Regions from separate parts of the Duganella paludis genome, predicted to be linked through region 4. Evidence: predicted binding sites of a transcription regulator. Region 4 holds the regulator's gene; each other region holds the start of a gene.
What was found. Region 4 encodes FNR, which switches genes on or off when oxygen is low (the NO sensors DNR and NnrR bind a similar motif). Its sites were predicted from a motif close to TTGATNNNNATCAA; they were not measured.

Region 1 (3,579 bases), 1.3 Mb from region 4:
CTTCCTGCAAGGCCTGCGCGGTGATGCGGTCGATCTCGTCCTTCGGCATGGCCTCGGCGGCCGGCACCGGGTTGCTGACCACCACGCCGCCCTTCAGGCCCAGCTGCCACTTGGTGTGGATGAAGGCGGCCTGCTCGGCCGGGGTATCGAGCTGGAAGTCGGCGTCGAAACCGCTTTCCGTGGTGAAGAAGGCCGGGAAGCCGCGCTGGCCCACGCTCACCACCGGCACGCCGTAGGTTTCCAGGTATTCCAGCGTCAGGCCGATGTCGAGGATGGATTTGACGCCGGCGCAGACCACCGCCACCGAGGTGTGCGCCAGTTCCTGCAAGTCGGCCGAGATGTCGAAGCTGGTTTCGGCGCCGCGATGCACGCCGCCGATGCCGCCGGTGACAAACACCTGGATGCCGGCCAGCTCGGCGCAGATCATGGTGGCGGCCACGGTGGTCGCGCCCAGCTTGTTCTGCGACAGCACGAACGGCAGGTCGCGGCGGCTGACCTTCATGGCGTCCGGCGAAGTGCCCAGCAGTTCCAGCTGCTCGTCCGACAGGCCGATGCAGATCTTGCCGCCGATGATGGCGATGGTGGCCGGCACGGCGCCGCCGTCGCGGATGATCTGTTCCACTTCTCGCGCCATCTGCACGTTCTGCGGATACGGCATGCCGTGCGAGATGATGGTTGATTCCAGCGCGACGATGGCTTTGCCGGCGGCGCGGGCGGCGGCCACTTCCGGCGAGAACAATAGGTATTGGTGCATGGTTTTATCCTTTATTCGGGAACAGCGGAGCGTTCATATCAAAGTCGTGTATTTCGTCGAGGATGTCGGCGGCCAGCACCGGCGAGACGGTCTCCTGGCTTTCCAGCGTCATCGCGGCCACCTTCAGGCCGCGGCGGCAGGCCAGCGTCAGGTCGGCGCTGCCCTGGTAGAGCGACCAGCAGACGGCGGCTGAAAAGGCGTCGCCGGCGCCGGTGACGTCCACCACGTCCACCTGATGCGCGGCCAGCCAGGCCAGTTCGCCGTCACGCGTGTGGTACACGCCCTGGCTGCCGCAGGTGACGATGAGGTCCTGGGCGCCTTGGGCCTGCACCTCGCGGCAGGCGGCGCGCACGTCGGCTTCGGTCGGCAGGGCGCGGCCGGCGCGGGTTTCCAGCTCGCCGCGATTCAGGATCAGCAGGCGCAGGCCGCTCAGGTCTTGCGGCAGGCGCGCCATCTTCGGTTGCGAGACCGCCACGATCACCAAAGGCAGATTGTCGCTGCGCGCGCTCTCCAGCAAGATGGCGATGCTGGCGGCCGGCAGGTTGAGGTCGGCCACGGTCATGGCGGCGGCCGCGCGCTGCGGCTGGCGGCTGGCCAGGAATTCCGGCGTGATGCGGTCGTACAGCGCCATGTCGGCCAGCGCCACCACCAGTTCGCCCTTGTCGTCGAGGATGGCGGTATAGGTGCCGGTGGCCGCGTCCTGCAGTTTGAGGCTGCCGCGCGTGTCGATGCCGGCCGCTTCGGCGTGGTCCTGCAGGCTGCGGCCGGCGGCGTCGTCGCCGACGGCGGTGAGCAGGGCGGTGGGCAGGTTCAGGCGGGCCAGGTTCTCGGCGATGTTGCGCGCCACGCCGCCGTAGACTTCCTCGGCGGTGGCGGGATTGGAGGTGCCGAGCGCCATCGGCGCGATAGTGCGCAGCTTGCGGTCCAGGTTGGCGGCGCCGATGCACAGCACTGGGCGCTTGTCCGGCAGCACGTAGGCGCGGCCCAGCAGGCGGCGTTCACGGATCAGGCCGGCGATGTGGCCGGCCACGGCGGAGCGCGACAGGCGCAGCTCGACCGCCAGATCCTGCTGGGAGATGAAGGGGTTGGCGCGGATCAGCTGGTAGAGCTGTTCTTTTTTGGACGAATCGGACACGGTAGTGACCTCATAAACAATTGTCCTGCATGATAAACTTTTGTCCGAATCAAGTCAACGACACGGCGGCGGCTAAGTTTGCCTCGATTTATAATACCCTTCATTTATATCACTTTTATATAAATGGCTAAGAAAAATGGTATTTGCCATACATATGGACGATGATGCATAGTGTCAGCTTCCCCAGCCACATCAAAAAAACAGAGGATTTCCATGTCTAACAATTCCCCATTCCAGGCAGCTGACATCATTCGCGCCCGTCTTCCAGAAGGCTTCAAGCCGCGCGTGGCGATGATCCTCGGTTCGGGCCTGGGCGTGCTGGCGGAACAAATGACTGACGCCGTCACCATCGGCTACGACCAACTGCCGGGCTTCCCGATCTCCACCGTGCACGGCCACGCCGGCGAACTGGTGATCGGCACCCTGTCGGGCGTGCAGGTGGTGTGCATGAAGGGCCGCGGCCACGTCTACGAAGGTTACGGCCTGGGCGTGATGACCAGCGCCGTGCGCACCATGAAGCTGCTGGGCTGCGAAATGCTGTTCGTGACCAACGCGGCCGGTTCGCTGCGCACCGAAGTCGACGCCGGCGCGCTGGTGGCGCTGACCGATCATATCAACTACCTGCCGGGCACCCCGATGATGGGCCCGAACGATGAGCGTTTCGGTCCGCGCTTCTTCAGCATGGCCAACGCCTACGATGCCGACCTGCGCGCACTGCTGCATGCGTCGGCCAAAGAGAAAAACGTGCCCCTGCACGAAGGCGTGTACATCGCCTACGCCGGTCCTAACTTTGAAACGCCTGCGGAAATCCGCGCGTTCAAGACCTTGGGCGCGGACGTGGTGGGTATGTCGGTGGTGCCGGAAGTGGTGTCGGCGCGTCACTGCGGTTTGAAAGTGGTGGGCGTGTCGGCCATCACCAACCTGGCAGAAGGCCTGTCGCCGTTCCCGCTGTCGCATGACCAGACCTTGAAGTACGCCGCCATCGCAGCGACTTCGCTGATCGAAGTCATCCTGGGCTTCCTGGCCAACGTGGCTAAAACGCCGCAGGCGTAAGATACCCAAGGGGCGGCTGGTCCGCCCCTTTTGCATTTTAGGAGTACGTTATGAAACGCGCATTTATCCTGCTGCTCGATTCGTTCGGTCTGGGCGCCACGCCCGACGCGGCGAAGTACAACGACGTCGGCGCCAACACCTTCGGCCACATTGCCGCCACCGTCGCCAAAAGCGGCGCGCCGATGTCGCTGCCGACCATGGAAAAACTGGGCCTGACCGCCGCCGCTCATCTGGCCAGCGGCGAGTGGGCCACCGGCTTCACCCAGCGCGAAGGCTTCACCGCCGCCTACGGCGCGGCGCGCGAGCGTTCGACCGGCAAGGACACGCAGTCCGGCCACTGGGAAATCGCCGGCGTGCCGGTGGAATTCGACTGGGGCTACTTCCCGAAAACCGTGCCGTCGTTCCCGGCCGAGCTGACCGCCAAGCTGCAGGAGCTGACCGGCGTGCCGGGCTTCCTGGGCGACTGCCACGCATCGGGCACGGAGATCATCAACAAGCACGGTGACGAGCATGTCGCCACCGGCAAGCCTATCATCTACACCTCGGCCGACTCGGTGCTGCAGATCGCCGCGCACGAAGAATCGTTCGGCCTTGAGCGCCTGTATGAAGTGTGCGAGATCGCCTTCAAACTGGTGGA
Region 2 (3,579 bases), 1.7 Mb from region 4:
GTACATGCCTTCCCAGTCCAGTCCGTCGGCCGATGGCGCGGCGGCTGGTGCGGCCGCAGCGACAGGGGCGGCGGCAACCGGCGCGGCCACAGCGGCCGGGGCTGGAGCAGGCGCGGCGGCGGGAGCCGAGTCGGCCTTGCCGGCGATGGCGTCGTTGAGCAGGGTTTCCAGGTTGTCCGGCAGCGCAGGCAGGCTGGCCGGTTCGGCGCCGTTGTTCAGTTCGGCGAGCTGGTCGGCCACGAAGCCCGAGGCTTGCAGCGCCGCTTCGATCGCCAGCGGGGTCACCGGCGCGGCGCCGGTGCGCAGCGCGTCGAACAGGTTTTCAGTCAGGTGGCAAGCGGTGACCATCGCCGGCAAGCCCATGAAACCGGCGCCGCCCTTGATGGTATGGAAGGAGCGAAACACCGCGTTGAGCGTCTCTTTATTGTCCGGGTCGCGTTCGAGGCGCAGCAGGTGCTCCTCGACGTTGACCGCGAGATCCATCGCCTCGACGACGAAATCCTTCAGCATATCGTCCATTAGAACCCCAGATCGGCAAGCAGGTCGTCAACACTATCCTGGTTCAGCGCAACGGCCGGGGCCGATGGACCAGACATCAGGGACACTTCCTTCTGCGCAATCTTCTCGCGCACGCCGGCCGGCGCGTTGTCTTTCAGCAGCTGGGCCAGCTCTTGCTCCACGGTCTTGGTGATGAGAACCACTTTCTTGATCAGCTGGCCGGTGATGTCCTGGAAGTCCTGCGCCATCATGATGTCGAGCAGGCGGGCTTTTTCCGCTTCCGTGGCGGCCGAGACGGCCACCGCGAATTTCTGCGAATCGCCGGCCAGTTGCTTGAACTGGTCCAGGCTCAGCTTGCCGGCGAACAGGTCGGCCCAGCGGTTTTCCATGTCCTTGGACTGCTTGGACAGCACGTCCTGCTCGGGCATGCCCTCGTCCAGCGTGTTGAGCACCTTGTTGGCGGCCTGCTCGGTCAGGCTGGCCACGTATTCCAGGCGGTCCTGGGCGTCGCCGATCTGGGTCGCCGCTTCGGTCAACGCCTTGTCGTAGCCCAGTTCGCGCAGCGAGTCGTGCAGCAAGCGCACGATGCCGCCCAGGCGCTCGAACATGACGTTGCCATCGCCTTCGGCGCCGGCAGCGGGGGCCGCGCCGGAATCGGCGGACGCAGCAGGGGCCGCCGCAGCGGCGGGCGCCGCGTCGGCCGGCCGCGATGCGGCGACTTCTTCAAACAGGCTTTCCAGGTCATCTTCCGCAGCAGCGGCCGGCGCGGGTGCGGGTGCTGGAGCGGGCGTTGCGGATTTGCTCTGAGCAGACACTTCTTCAAATAATGCGTCGAAATCGTCAGCGGCGTTAGTCATAATCCCTGCTTCTCCATATTTGGTAAATTTGCTGCCCTAAACTATCTGTATTTGGTGATACTAACATTGGATAGAACAACGGAGTATGCCGCGTGACACAAAAGTAGTGCTTTAGTGCAAAAAAAAGCTGTTGTAAGCATAAAAGTCCACACCCTGCGACACCGCATAAAGCGGTTTTATTTGATAAATATCAAGTCTTTCCATAGTATCAATAATGTAAATCGCGACTACAATGAAATTGTGAGCTGATTCAGAAAGGAGGTCCATCATGTACCGCAAAATCCTGATCACCACCGACGGTTCTTCCGTCTCCAGCAAAACCGCCTGCGCCGGCGTGCAGTTCGCCGAGCAGTTGGGCGCGGAAGTACTGGTGTTGTACGTGGCGCCAGAATACCAGTACCCGATCTACGTGGAAATCATCCCGCCCAGCTACCCCAGCGAAGAGGAATACCGCGCCGCCATGCGGCGTGCCGGCCAGGAGCATACGCAGGATGTGGTGGCCTCGTGCGCCAAGCGCGGCGTGCCGTGCGAAGCGATGACCTCGTTCCACGAAAGCGCGGGCCTGAAAATCGTCGACGTGGCGCAACAACAAGGCTGCGACCTGATCTTCATGGGCTCGCACGGACGCAGCGGCTGGGGCCAGTTGCTGCTGGGCAGCGTAACCAACAAGGTGTTGCAACATTCCAAAATTCCGGTGCTGGTGCACCGGCTGATCAAGGAACCTGGTAGTAAATAAGCGCTGCGCGACGGCGTTTTATAGTAAGATCATAAGGTTAGCTCAATCATAACAACATTTACCATTAATCACTTTTTCTGCTAATCCTTATGATTCGTATCGTCATTGCGGATGACCACACCATCATGCGTGAAGGCCTCAAGCGCATACTCGACGGTGCACCGGACATCGACATCGTGGGCGAAGCCATCGACGGTTTCGAGGTGCTCGGCCACGTGCGTCAGGGCGGCTTCGACCTGCTGCTGCTGGACTTGTCCATGCCCGGCCGCAGCGGGGTCGACCTGATCCGCCAGATCAAGGCCGAGGCGCCCAAGCTGGCCATCCTGATCCTGACCATGCACGAGGAAGAACAGTACGCGGTGCGCGCCATCCGCGCCGGCGCGCAAGGCTACTTGACCAAGGAAAGCGCCGGCACCCAGCTGGTGGGCGCGATCCGCAAGGTCGCCTCTGGCCGGCCCTACATCAGCACCGAGGTGGCCGAGCAACTGGCGCTGAACATCATGATGCCGCACGAGTCGCTGCTGCACAAGCAGCTGTCCGACCGTGAATTCGAAGTCTTTTCCTACCTGGTGGCCGGGCGCTCCATCACCGAGATCGCCAACAGCCTGCACCTGAGCGTGAAAACCGTCAGCACCCACAAGACCCGCATCATGCAGAAGATGGGCATGAGCTCCTTGTCGGAAATGGTGCAGTACGCGGTGGCCCACCGCCTGCTGTCGCCGTTCAAAACCTGAGTAGGGAACTCGGCCGTAGGAGTCTTCCTACATTCGCAGGCGCGAGTCCTACGTCTACATTCAGCCTTTGCTGATATCTATCTCCCGGCTGTGTTGGCATACTGAAACCATACCGCACAGCATTCAGGCGGTTCCGCCGTCTGTCTAAAGCAAATACCTGCCCACAGGAGAGAACACCATGCTGTCTACGCAAACCACTGAAATTCGTCCAGCCACGACGACGTTGCAATCGTCCTCGATGGAAGCGGGCCGCCAACGCCAGGGGCGGCTCTGGTCGAACCTCAAGGAAGTCTGCGACCTGCTGCATATCCCGGCCGCCAGCTCCATCGCCGGCGAGGAACTGCTGTTCCAGCACGTGCAATTCCGCACCGGCCAGCGCATCCACACCATCGGCCAGCCCTTCGACACGCTGTACATCGTCAACTCCGGCTTCCTGAAAACCGTGCTGATCGACGAATACGGCAACGAACAGGTGCTCAGCTTCCCGATGAAGGGCGACATGCTGGGCGTGGACGGCATCCACACCCGCCACTACTCGTCCGAGGCGGTGGCCCTGTCCGACTGCGACCTGATCCTGCTGCCGTTCAAGAAACTGACCACGCTTGGCCGCGTGCACCCCGAACTGGAAAACATGATGTACGGCGTGATGAGCCGCGAACTGGTGCGCGAGCAAGCCATGATCGGCATGCTGGGCGCCCTCAGCGCCGAAGCGCGGGTGGCGCGCTTCCTGGTGGCGCTGGCCGAGCGTTTCGCG
Region 3 (3,579 bases), 2.9 Mb from region 4:
ACAGTGATGGTGCTGATCGGCATACTGGGCGCGATCGGTTACGGGCGTTTTGCCGATACCGCCACCTTCAGCAACCGCGCCTACGCCGATCAGGTCAAGAGCCTCATTCGCTACGCGCAAAAGCTGGCCATTACCCAAAACCGTCCCGTGTTCGTGCGTTCCCAGCCGGGCGGGTTTGCGGTGTGCTTTGCCAATACCTGTCCCAACGCCGGACTGGCGCGCGCGCCGGGCGGCAGCAATAGCGGCAGCGCGGGCACCCGTACCTTCTGCCGGCTGAACAACTTCTATATTGCCAACTGGATGTGCGAAGGCCGTCCCAACGCCAACCTGGTCGTTACTGCGGACAGCGTGCGCAACGAATTCGGCGCCGCCGGTGTTTTCTCTTTCGATGGACTGGGCCGTCCTTACAACGCGAATGACGCCATCGGCGCCTCGACCTTCACCCGTATGGTTCTTACGTTCACGCAGGGCACCAACGTTTCCAGCATCACCATCGAACCGGACACGGGCTATGTTCACTAAGCGCCAGACGGGGCTGACCCTGATCGAGCTGGTGATTTTCATGGTCATCATGGGCGTCGCGGCGGCGGGCGTTCTGGGCGTACTCAACATGGGTGGTGGCGCCAGCGCCGATCCTGTGCGGCGCAAGCAAGCCCTGATGATTGCGGAAGCCTTGATGGAAGAAGTTCTACTCGCGCGTTTCTCCTGCGGCCAGCCCAATCCCAACGTCGATATCGTAGCGGGGCCGGGGACCTGCGCGAACCAGGTGACCATCGGCATACCCGCTGGATCCCGACCTTACGGTAACGTTGCCAACTACGGTAGCTTGGACGGCGTCGCCAACCGCACTTTTGCCGTTGGCGGCGTGGACGTCGACATCAACGGCGTGCCGCTGGGACGGGACGCGGGTCTGAATACGATAGGCAACGCTTCGCTCGGCGGCATCACTAGCACGGTGACTTTGCGCTATCTTCCCACTGCCGCCGAGGGTTTGGGGCCTGCTGCGAACCAGATCAGGTCAAGCGCATTGGAGGTCAGGGCATTGCGCATCACTATTCGCACCACCTACGGTACCGGCAATAATGATTTCGTGGAGCTGGATGCCTATCGCACGCGTTACGCGCCGACGGTGACGCCATGATGAAATCGCGCCCGCCCATCCCACGCACGCAGCTGGGCTTCACGCTGGTGGAAGCGATCATCGTCATGGTGCTGACCGGTATTCTGGCCGGGACCATGATGTTGTTCCTGCGCCAGCCGGTGCAGAATTATGTGGACGCCGCCGCGCGCGCCGACCTGAGCGATACGGCCGATCTGGCCTTGCGGCGCATGGCGCGCGAGCTGCGCGGCGCGCTACCCAACAGCGTCCGGGCGATGTTCGCCAACGGCGTCTGGTATGTGCAGTTCATTCCGGTCAAGGCCGGCGGCCAGTATCTGGCTGTGGAAGACGAAGTGGCCAATGGCACTCCTTTGGATTTCGTTGGAGGGGGCAACCAATTTAGTGTTGTCGGCCATATGCCCGCCGGTGCCGCCGCCATCAACCCGGCAACCGATTCCATCGTCATCTATAACCTGGGTAACGGCATAGCCGGCGCGGACGCCTACGCGCAAACCAACCTCGCGCGGGTCAATGCAGTGAATAACATGCCGAATGGCTGGCTGATTACGCTGGCAAACAACCCATGGGGCGGCGCAACGCCGAATGCTTCTCCCGAGCACCGGTTCAGCGTCGTTACCAGTCCCGTCACTTTCCGGTGCGAGGGCAACGCTACTGGCACAGGTACGCTGGTACGTATTGCTAATCAGGCCTTTACCGCCGCGCAGGTGCCGCAGGCGCTGACGCCGGACATGCCTCGGCTGGCAACCAATGTCCTGGCTTGCAACTTCAGCGCGGATCAAGCTGCCAATGTGAATACCGGCATGATTGGCATGTCGTTGGCGCTGGCGCGGCCGCGCGTCGGCGGGGCAGCTAACGGACTGGAGACGGTGACGCTGGTTCATCAAATTCACGTGGATAACACGCCATGATGCCGCATATCTTACGCAAACAAACCGGGCTGGCGCTGGTGACCGCCATCTTCCTACTGGTGGTGCTGGCCGGATTGGCGGTGGCCGTGGTGTCGCTCAGGACCTCGCAGCAAGACTCGTCGGTCAAGGATGAATTGGGTACGCGCGCATACCTTGCGGCGAAAGGGGGCATGGACTGGGCGCTATTCACAGCGCTGCAAGGCCCGGCCGCCACGCGTGCCGCCAATCTCTGTAACGCGGCACCAGTGAACTTCACTTTGCCGCCCAACACCACATTGTCTGCATTTTCCGTGAATATTACTTGTACGTTTGACCCGCTTGGCCCGCGTTCCTACGGCGACGGCAGCCCCAATGATCGGACCGCTGGCCACTTCCTGATCACCGTTACGGCCTGCAATGCCGCAGCCTGTCCCGCCGCCGTTCCCGGACCTGATTACGTGCAGCGGGTGATCACCGCGCAGCTTTAAAGACGCAACTGTGTGGAAATGTGTGTATTTTTGCGGAATCATTGTAATTTTAAGCATGAAAAGATCTACAACTTGAATATAATCAATCGTCTAGCGCGCAAACTTCGTGTGTTGATCTATGAGCTTCTTTAAGCGAGCTAAAAAAACCGATGGATGGCTTACTGTCACTTTTCTGAGGGACGGTGTTTGCGCGGGCCGCGTTCAGCGCAGGCGCGACGCCAAGGCCATCGTCGAGCTGTCGGCGTTCTATCCGTCCGACGCCGCCGTCTCGCCCGAAGCGCTCGACAAACTCAATAAAGACCTGAAGGCCGGCGGCTATTCCTGCGGCACCATGCTTAGCGGCGGCGAGTACCAGCTGCTGATGGTCGACGCTCCGAACGTGCCGCAAGACGAATTGAAAACCGCCGTGCGCTGGCGCTTGAAGGATATGCTCGACTTCCACGTCGACGACGCCACCATCGACGTGCTCGACATTCCGGTCGATGCCAGCAACGCCGCGCGCGGCCACTCGATGTTTGCCATCGCCGCCCGCAATGCCTTGATCCAGTCGCGCCAGGCACTGTTCAGCGAAGCCAAGCTGGCGCTGACCGTGATCGATATTCCCGAGATGGCGCAACGGAATATCTCGGCGCTGCTGGAGACCGAGGGGCGCGGTCTGGCCATGCTGTCCTTCGACGGCGACGGCGGCCTGCTGACGATTACTTTCAAGGCTGAGCTGTACCTGTCTCGTCGCATCGATGTCACGCTGGCGCAACTACTGGAGCGCGATTCCGAGCGCCAGCAAACCTATTTCGACAAAATCACGCTGGAGCTGCAACGCTCGCTCGACCACTTCGACCGCCAGTTCTCGTTTGTGAACGTGATCAAGCTGCTGCTGGCGCCGACCGGCGCCGATGGCCTGCACGAACACCTGGCCACCAATCTATACATGCCGGTGGAAGCGATGACGCTGGACGATGTGTTCGATCTCAGCAAAACACCGGAACTGCAGGACGCGGCCCAGCAGCAGCGTTTCTTCCTGACGCTGGGTGCGGCGTTGCGGCATGAGGAGGTGCATCTGTGAGCCAGCAGATCAATCTCTTCA
Region 4 (3,579 bases):
TTCGGCGCCTGCCTGGCCTGCCACGGCGCCGGCGGCAAGGGCAACCAGGCATTGGGCGCCCCCAACCTGAGCGACAAGATCTGGCTGTTCGGCGGCAGCGCCGAGACCATCAAGGAAACCATCACCAAGGGCCGCACCACCACCATGCCGCCGTTCGATGACTTCCTCGGCGACGCCAAGGTGCATGTGCTGGCCGCCTACGTATGGAGTTTGTCCAACGACGTCCGTCAACCAGCGCCAGCTGAAACAGTCGCCGAAAAATGAACGAGCCGCAGCCACAAGTGATCAAGATGTACGCCGCCCGCGAGGAAATCTATCCGCGCGAGACGGACGGCCGCTATGCGCGCCTGCGCTGGCTGTTCGTCTGGCTGACGCAGCTGGCCTTCTACTGCACGCCCTGGCTACAGTGGAACGGCCGGCAAGCGCTGCTGTTCGACCTGGGCGCGCGTAAGTTCTATATCTTTGGCCTGGTGCTGTGGCCGCAGGACTTCATCTACCTGGCGGCGCTGTTGATCATCAGCGCCTATCTGCTATTCCTGGCGACGGCGGTGGCGGGGCGCGTGTGGTGTGGCTTCGCCTGTCCGCAAACGGTGTACACCGAAATCTTCCTGTGGATAGAACGCAAGATCGAAGGCAAGCGCAGCGCCCGCATCGCGCTCGACCGCCAGCCGGCCTCGCTGCGCAAGTTCGGCAAGAAGGGCGCCAAGCACCTGGCTTGGGGCGCGGTGGCGCTGTGGACGGGCTTCACCTTCGTCGGCTACTTCACGCCGATCACGCATTTAATGGGCGAAGTGGCGACGCTGACCTTCGGCCCGTGGGAATGGTTCTGGGTGGTGTTCTACAGCTTTGCCACCTACGGCAACGCCGGCTGGCTGCGCGAGCAGGTGTGCAAGTACATGTGCCCGTATGCGCGCTTCCAGAGCTCGATGTTCGACCGCGACACCCTGATCATCACCTACGACGCCAAACGCGGCGAGCCGCGCGGCCCGCTGTCGAAGAACAGCCACGGTAATGGCGGCTCGTGCATCGATTGCTCGCTGTGCGTGCAGGTGTGCCCGACCGGCATCGACATCCGCAAGGGCCTGCAATATGAATGCATCGGCTGCGCCGCCTGCGTCGACGCCTGCAACGGCGTGATGGACAAGACCGGCCAGGCGCGCGGCCTGATCCGCTACAGCACCGAGCGCGCCATGGAAGACCACCTGACGCCGACCGAGATCCGGCGCCGCGCCTTGCGCCCGCGCGTGAAGATCTACAGCGCCGTGCTCGGACTGATCATGCTCGCCACAGCCGGCGCGCTGACCCTGCGCACGCCGCTCAAGCTGGACGTGATCCGCGATCGCGGCTCCATGGGCCGCGAGGTCGAGGACGGCATGATCGAAAACGTCTACCGCCTGCAGATCATGAACACTTCCGAACAAGCGCACGTGTACAAGATCGCCGTGGGCGGCATGCCGACGCTGGCGCAGGTCACCGCCGACCAGGTGATGGTGGAGGCCACCGAGACCAAGGGCTATCCGATCCGCCTGCGCACCGCGCACGGCGCCGGCAAGCCGGGCTCGAACAAGATCGAAGTCACCCTGACCGCAGTCGACGATCCGTCGCTGCATGTAAAAGAATCCGCGGTCTTCATTGTGCCGCGCTAAGGAGAATGTTCATGAACACGCTGACTATGCCGGTCGCGCCGTGGTGGAAACAACGCTGGCCGTGGCTGCTGATGGCCGGCCCGGCGATTGTGGTGACGGCCAGCATCTACGCCGGCTACCTGGCCGTCTCGGCGCCCGATGCGCTGGTGGTGGGCGACTACTACAAGCAAGGCAAGGCCATCAACCAGGATTTGCGGCGCGACCATGTGGCGTCGCAAATGGGACTGTCGGTGGCGCTCGGCTACGATGCCGCCACCGGCACCCTGAGCGGACGCATCAACCGCAAGGATAGCGGGCCACTGCTGCTGCATCTGTCGCACGCCACGCTGCCGGAAAAGGATATCAAGCTGATCCTGGTGCCGGACCAGGACGGCACGTTCAGCGCCAGCCTGCCGCTGCTCGAACGCAGCCGCTGGATCGTGCTGGTGGAAGGGAAGAAACGCGATTGGCGCCTGGCCGGCGCCTGGACTTGGCCGGCGCAGCGCGGCATTGCGCTGTTGCCGGACTAAGGCTTCCGGATCAAGCGCAGGTTTCAGTGCCGGCGGTGATGGCCTTGAGCAGCGGCGGGTTGAGCAGTTCGATCTCGCGATTGCTGACGCGCACCAGGCCTTCCTTCTTGAACTTGGACAGCAGGCGGCTGATGCTTTCGATGGTCAGGCCCAGGTAGTTGCCGATCTCTTCGCGCGACATGCGCAGCTGGAAGGTGTTCGGCGAATAGCCGCGCGCCTCGTAGCGCGACGACAGGTTGACCAGGAAGGCGGCGAAGCGCTGGGTCGCCTGCATATTCCCCAACAACAGCATCACGCTTTGTTCGCGCGTGATTTCCTGGCTCATCATGCGGTGGAAATGGCGCAGCAAGGTCGGCATTTCCGCCAGCAATTGCTGCAAGGTGCCAAACGGAATCTCGCACACTTCGCTGTCTTCCAGCGCGATGGCGGTGCAATGGTGTACGTCGGCGCTGATGGCGTCCATGCCCAGCAGCTCGCCGGCCATCTGGAAGCCGGTGATCTGTTCCGCGCCGGCGCGGTTGACCTGGTAAGTCTTGAAATGACCGAGACGGATCGCGTACAGGTTCTGGAAGCTGTCGCCGATGCGGAACAGCGTCGCGCCGCGCGCCACCTTGCGGCGGCGGCCGATGATCTCGTCGAGCCGCTCCATGTCATTGTTGTCGAGCCCCATCGGCAGGCACAGCTGGTGCATGCTGCACGAAGCGCAGCTGGCTTTCAGCACCTCGATGGTGGTGCCGGGAATAAGCAGCGAAGGAAGTTCTCGTATCATGCGGCCAGTGTAGCCCATCAAGCGTCGTTTGGCGCCTATTCCGCAGTCATCCGATCAAGTATTCGCGCGCCATTTGTCTTGCGCGATGCAAGCGGCTTTTCACGGCGGCGACCGAGTCGCCTGTCTCTTGGGCGATTTCCGCGATCGACAATTCTGCGAAGTCGCGCAGCAGCACCACCTTCAGGTAATCGGCCGGCAGCGACTCCAGCGCGCCGATCAACTCGGTGCGCAAGCCGGCGGTGTCCTGGCGGGCCAGCCACTGCTCGGCGCGTTCGTCGTCCCACGGATCGTGACCGAGCGCGGCGCGGCCGAGGCGGTGGCATTCACGCTTGACCACCTGGAACAACCAGCCGGAAAACGCCGCCAGCATGCGCACCGACGCCAGCTTGCGCGACAACACCAGCAGCGTTTCCTGCACAGCGTCGTCGACATCGGCGATCAAGCAGTTGCGCTGGGCGTAGCGGCGGATATCGGGCTGGCACAGCCGCAACAGCTGCGCCAGCGCCGCCGGATCGCCGCGATGGGCGGCGTCCAGCACCGGCAAATGTTGTTCCGCAAGACTCATTATTTCCCTTGTTTCGCCGCCTTGTCGAGGCGGCGGCCGACCATGGCGCACATCGGGCAGAAACCCACCAGCCCGGAAGCGACGATGCCC

Region 1: ACXZ1M_RS19080 (carbohydrate kinase) is a predicted target of FNR. The motif match lies at 1,989-2,002, and genes of this name have one in related genera.
Region 2: ACXZ1M_RS05650 (universal stress protein) is a predicted target of FNR. The motif match lies at 1,536-1,549, and genes of this name have one in related genera.
Region 3: ACXZ1M_RS26180 (agglutinin biogenesis protein MshI) is a predicted target of FNR. The motif match lies at 2,568-2,581, and genes of this name have one in related genera.

What each region holds. Positions count from the first base shown of each region.
Region 1 covers NZ_CM136922.1:4,304,919-4,308,497, forward strand. Annotated here, with positions in the region: gene ACXZ1M_RS19075 (pseudouridine-5'-phosphate glycosidase) at 1-754, opposite strand, end outside; gene ACXZ1M_RS19080 (carbohydrate kinase) at 759-1,889, opposite strand; gene xapA (xanthosine phosphorylase) at 2,103-2,942, shown strand; gene ACXZ1M_RS19090 (phosphopentomutase) at 2,993-3,579, shown strand, end outside.
Region 2 covers NZ_CM136922.1:1,246,752-1,250,330, forward strand. Annotated here, with positions in the region: gene ACXZ1M_RS05640 (chemotaxis protein CheA) at 1-519, opposite strand, end outside; gene ACXZ1M_RS05645 (protein phosphatase CheZ) at 519-1,355, opposite strand; gene ACXZ1M_RS05650 (universal stress protein) at 1,624-2,091, shown strand; gene ACXZ1M_RS05655 (response regulator) at 2,181-2,825, shown strand; gene ACXZ1M_RS05660 (Crp/Fnr family transcriptional regulator) at 3,064-3,579, shown strand, end outside.
Region 3 covers NZ_CM136922.1:5,908,215-5,911,793, forward strand. Annotated here, with positions in the region: gene ACXZ1M_RS26160 (pilus assembly FimT family protein) at 1-522, shown strand, start outside; gene ACXZ1M_RS26165 (type IV pilus modification PilV family protein) at 512-1,141, shown strand; gene ACXZ1M_RS26170 (PulJ/GspJ family protein) at 1,138-2,028, shown strand; gene ACXZ1M_RS26175 (agglutinin biogenesis protein MshP) at 2,025-2,495, shown strand; gene ACXZ1M_RS26180 (agglutinin biogenesis protein MshI) at 2,614-3,558, shown strand; gene ACXZ1M_RS26185 (hypothetical protein) at 3,555-3,579, shown strand, end outside.
Region 4 covers NZ_CM136922.1:2,961,371-2,964,949, forward strand. Annotated here, with positions in the region: gene ccoP (cytochrome-c oxidase, cbb3-type subunit III) at 1-264, shown strand, start outside; gene ccoG (cytochrome c oxidase accessory protein CcoG) at 261-1,646, shown strand; gene ACXZ1M_RS13265 (FixH family protein) at 1,658-2,155, shown strand; gene fnr (fumarate/nitrate reduction transcriptional regulator Fnr) at 2,166-2,924, opposite strand; gene ACXZ1M_RS13275 (RNA polymerase sigma factor) at 2,971-3,489, opposite strand; gene ACXZ1M_RS13280 (YgaP family membrane protein) at 3,489-3,579, opposite strand, start outside.